DNA from 2 places in the Catenuloplanes niger genome. Region 1 is predicted to be linked to the other one. Evidence: riboswitches for the same ligand, from Rfam matches in the RefSeq annotation. Region 1 holds a riboswitch; the other holds the start of a gene.
What was found. A riboswitch is a leader RNA that binds a small molecule or an ion and turns the genes downstream of it on or off. The one in region 1 is predicted to bind thiamine pyrophosphate.
Positions count from the first base shown of each region.

Region 2: another riboswitch for thiamine pyrophosphate. It lies ahead of J2S44_RS15520 (thiamine phosphate synthase); the one in region 1 lies ahead of J2S44_RS11045 (ECF transporter S component).

Region 1 is NZ_JAVDYC010000001.1:2,552,188-2,554,570, reverse strand. Features, by position in the region: gene J2S44_RS11050 (ABC transporter ATP-binding protein) at 1-343, opposite strand, end outside; gene J2S44_RS11045 (ECF transporter S component) at 344-931, opposite strand; TPP riboswitch at 1,007-1,116, opposite strand; gene J2S44_RS11040 (permease) at 1,269-2,210, shown strand; gene J2S44_RS11035 (TIGR03943 family putative permease subunit) at 2,207-2,383, shown strand, end outside.
Region 2 is NZ_JAVDYC010000001.1:3,577,699-3,580,081, reverse strand. Features, by position in the region: gene J2S44_RS15525 (ABC-F family ATP-binding cassette domain-containing protein) at 1-904, shown strand, start outside; TPP riboswitch at 1,035-1,147, shown strand; gene J2S44_RS15520 (thiamine phosphate synthase) at 1,143-1,880, shown strand; gene thiO (glycine oxidase ThiO) at 1,877-2,383, shown strand, end outside.

The DNA.
Region 1 (2,383 bases):
CCAGGTCGAGCGCGCGGTCCACCCGGGGCCAGATCTCCGGGCCGGGGACGCCCAGGTTCTCCAGGCCGAACGCCACGTCGTCGCCGCTGCGGCTCATCACCAGCTGGGTCTGCGGGTCCTGGAAGAGCAGCGCGGCACGCTGCGCCTCGACCACGCCCTCGGACTCGCCGGAGTCCTCCGGCAGCAGCCCGGCCAGCGCGGCCAGCAGCGTGGACTTGCCGGCGCCCGAGGCACCGAGCAGCAGTACGCGTTCGCCGGCCTCGACGGTCAGGTCCAGGCCGCGCACGGCCCAGTCCCGCCGGCCGGCGAACCGCCACCCGAAACCCCGGACGTCGGCGCGCATCTAGACCCGGCTCCGGTCCCGCCCGGCGGGGAACCGGTCGAGGACCCCGGTCGCGGCCAGCGCCCGGGCCAGGACCCAGGAACCGGCCCCGGCGATCACGCCCGCGCTCAGCACGGTGATCACGATCATCGGGATCCGAAACCCGACCAGCTCGGTCGCCGCGTAGTAGGCGAACGTGTCCCAGAGCGCGGCCGCGAGCCCGGCCAGCAGCCCGGACAGCACCGCGACCGGCAGCCGGAACGAGCGGTAGCCGACCGCGAGGAACGCCAGCTCCGCGCCGAGGCCCTGGACCAGGCCCTGCGGGATGACCGTGGTGCCCCAGGTGTTGCCGAGCAGCGCGGAGATGATCGCGGCGAGCGTCTCCGCGTAGAGTGCGGCGCCGGGCTTGCGGATGATCAGCCCGGCCAGCACGCCCGGGACCAGCCAGACGCCGTAGAGCACCGCCTGCGCGGGCGGGAAGAACGCGAAGGCGGCCTCGGTGCCGCCCCACACCAGGCCCCAGGCCCAGAAGACCACGCCGAACGCGGCGGCGATCACCGAGGCGACGACGATGTCGACGGTGCGCCACCTGTGTGAGGTGTTGCTCATGATGAATTGCCCCCTGAACACGATGGGGGGAAGACGCGCGCCACGGGTCCGGCGGACGGACCCGTGGCGCGGCGATGGAGTGGAAGACCGAACTCCCTGCGCTGGCATTACCCAGATCAGGTGGTTGAGGGTCTGCGGCGTCGCCCGCCGCACTCTCAGCGCTGTGCGCTCCCCTGTCGGATATGAAGTTGTCTCGCTGACGCTACCTCAGGGTGACCGGCCGGTTCCCGCTAGGGTTGTCGACGTGACGCAGACCTTCTCGGGCGACGGGATCGACTGGTCGGCACCGCCACCGCCCGATCAGAAACCGCCGCGGCGCAAACCGTTCGGCGGCCGGATCGGGTCGGTCGAGGTGCTGGCCGTGCTGCTGGTGCTCCTGGTGATCTTCCGCAACCCGCTGGGCGGCCTGATCTCCGCGCCGGTCCTGCAGACCTGGACCACGGTGTTCGTCTCCGTGATGGTGCAGGCGGTGCCGTTCCTGGTCTTCGGCGTGCTGCTCTCCGCCGTGATCGCGGTCTTCGTGCCGCGCTCGTTCTGGGCGCGCGCGCTGCCGAAGCACCCGGCGCTGGCGGTCCCGGTCGCCAGCGCGGCCGGTGTGGTGCTGCCCGGCTGCGAGTGCGGGTCCGTGCCGATCGCCGGGTCGCTGATCCGCCGCGGTGTCACGCCGGCCGCCGCGCTCGCGTTCCTGCTGGCCGCGCCCGCGATCAACCCGATCGTGCTGATCGCCACCGCGGTCGCGTTCCCGAACAATCCGGAGATGGTGGTGGGCCGCGCGCTCGCCAGCCTGATCGTGGCGATGCTGATGGGCTGGCTCTGGCTGCGCCTCGGCAAGGCCGACTGGATCAAGCTGCCGCACCGGCCCGACCTCGACGGCGTCTCGAAGATGCAGGCGTTCTGGGCCGCCACCCGGCACGACATCGTGCACGCGGGCGGCTTCCTGGTGATCGGCGCCGCGGCCGCCGCCACGATCAACGTGGTGGTGCCGGAGGCCTGGCTGCAGAGCCTCGCGGAGCAGCCGGTGCTGGCCGTGCTCGCGCTGGCCGTGCTCGCCGTGCTGCTCTCCATCTGCTCCGAGGCGGACGCGTTCGTGGCCGCCTCGCTCTCCCAGTTCTCGCTCACGTCGCGGCTGGTGTTCCTGGTGGTCGGCCCGATGGTCGACCTGAAACTGATCTCGATGCAGATCGGCGTCTTCGGGCGCCGCTTCGCCACCCGGTTCGCGCCGGCCACGTTCGTGACGGCGGTGCTGGTGGCGACCGGTGTGGGGATGGTGCTGCTGTGAACCGTCAGGCACAAGCGGTGATCATGCTGCTGTTCGGTGGCGCGATCCTCAAGGCGTCGATCGGCGATCTCTATCTCCGCTACGTCAAGGAGATCCTCCAGCCGTTCCTGATCGCCTCGGCGCTGCTGCTGATCGCGGCCGGCGTGATGACGCTCTGGTACGACCTGCGCAAC
Region 2 (2,383 bases), 1.0 Mb from region 1:
GCGCGGCGCCCGGCACGAGCGGATGGAGGAGGCGCGCCGGCGTTGGGACGAGGAGCACGTCAAGCTGCGCGAACTGGTCCTCACGCTGAAGAACAAGGCTGCGTTCAACGACGGGCTGGCGTCGCGTTACCAGGCGGCGCAGACCCGGTTGCGCAAGTTCGAGGAGGCCGGGGCGCCGCCGCTGCCGCCGAAGGACCAGGAGATCGCGATGCGGCTCGGCGGCGGGCGCACCGGTAAGCGCGCGATCGTGTGCGAGCAGCTGGAGATGGAGGGGCTGACGTACCCGTTCGACCTGGAGGTCTGGTACGGCGACCGGGTCGCCGTGCTCGGTGCGAACGGCACCGGCAAGTCGCACTTCCTGCGGTTGCTCGCGCGCGGCGGCACCGACCCGGAGCCGGACGCCAAGCCGATCTCCGGCGTGGTCCTGGAGCCGGTCGCACACGAGGGTGTGGCCCGGCTCGGCGCGCGCGTGCGCCCCGGTCACTTCTCGCAGACGCACGACCGTCCGGAGCTGCGCGACCGTACGCTGGTCGAGATCCTCTGGCGCGGTGACGAGCACCGCTCCGGAATGGACCGGCACGGCGCGATGCGGGTGCTGAACCGGTACGAGCTGGCCGCGCAGGGCGACCAGGTCTTCGGCACGCTCTCCGGCGGCCAGCAGGCACGCTTCCTGGTGCTGCTGCTGGAGCTGTCCGGGGCCACGCTGCTGCTGCTCGACGAGCCGACCGACAACCTCGACCTGGCCTCAGCCGAGGCGCTGGAGGAGGGCCTGATGGCCTTCGACGGTACGGTCCTGGCCGTCACGCACGACCGCTGGTTCACCCGGTCCTTCGACCGGTTCATCCTGTTCCAGGGGGACGGCGAGGTCGTCGAGACGCCGGAGCCGGTCTGGGACGTGGCCTGATCGGACACTCGCACGGAGACGTCCGCGCGCGTGATCATGAACCAGCGCGCGCGGTGAGGCAAGGGTGATGAGCGCTGTGTCACGGGGCTTTACGTCTGCGTAATCGTCGGCGTATGGTCGGCGACGAACACAACAACCCCACGGGAGTCCGGTGCACCGGGCTGAGAGGGGGGCTGCCGCAGCCCCCGACCGTCGAACCTGATCCGGATCATGCCGGCGCAGGGAGGATGTGGACGATGTGGACGCAACCCTAGGACGACTGCATCTCATCACCGACACCCGGCTCGGGCGCGACCCGATCGGCTGTGTGCGGGCCGCGCTGGCGGCGCACGCGGCGGCCGGTGCCGACGTCCGGGCCGTCACCGGGCCGCTCGTCGTGCAGGTGCGGGTCGAGGACGACGCCACCGATCTGGACGCCTACCACCTGGCCGTCCGGGTCCGTGAGCTGTGCGCGGCGGCCGGCGCGACCTGCCTGATCAACGACCGGCTGCACGTGGCGCTCGCGGTGGCCGCGGACGGCGGGCACGTGGGTGCGCTGGACCTTCCGGTCGCGGCGGCGCGCCGGGTGCTCGGGCCGGGCGCGATCCTCGGTGCCACCGCGCGGACCGCCGGCGTCGCGCGGACCGCGGTCGCGGACGGAGCGTCCTACCTGGGCGTCGGGCCCTGCTACGCGACGACCACGAAGGACGGGCTGCCCGCACCGCTCGGGCCGGCCGGCCTGGCGGCGGTCACCGGCGCGGTGCTGGTGCCGGTGGTCGCGATCGCGGGCGTCACCGCGGCCCGGGTGACGGAGGTCCTCGCGGCCGGCGCACACGGCGTGGCCGTGGTGGGCGCGGTCAGCGGCGCGGCCGACCCCGGGCGTGCGGTGACGGAGCTGCTGCGGGAACTCGCCGGCGCCACGAAGCGGGAGCACCGAATCGGGGACGAGCGGGGGCACCGGGCCGACGGCGAGCCGGCGCGGGACGGTGTGCGATGAGCGGGCAGCGGCGGGCCGGCCGGGCCGAGATCGGCATCGTGGGCGGCGGGCCGATCGGGCTGTCGATCGCCTGGTCCTGCGCCCGGCGCGGCCACGACGTCGCGGTCTACGACGACGCCACGCCGACGACGCCGACCCCGGTCACGCCGGACCGGGCCGGCCACGTCACGCCCGGGACCGCCGGTGACCACGCGACGGCCACGGCCGGTGGCACGGCGGCCGACATCGACGGACGAGCGGCGGTCGGCGGGGTGAACGGGGCCTGGGAGGTGGCGGCCGGGATGCTGGCGCCGATCGGGGAGGCCTACTTCGGTGAGGCCGAGCTGACCGGGCTGCTGGTGGACTCGGCCGCGCGCTGGCCGGCCTTCGCCGCGGAGCTGGAGGCGGCGGCCGGGACCGACGTCGGGTACCGGGCCGAGGGCACGCTGGCGGTGGCGCTGACCGCGGACGATCTGGCGGTCGCGACCAGGCTCATCACGTACCAGCGCGATCTGGGTCTTGCC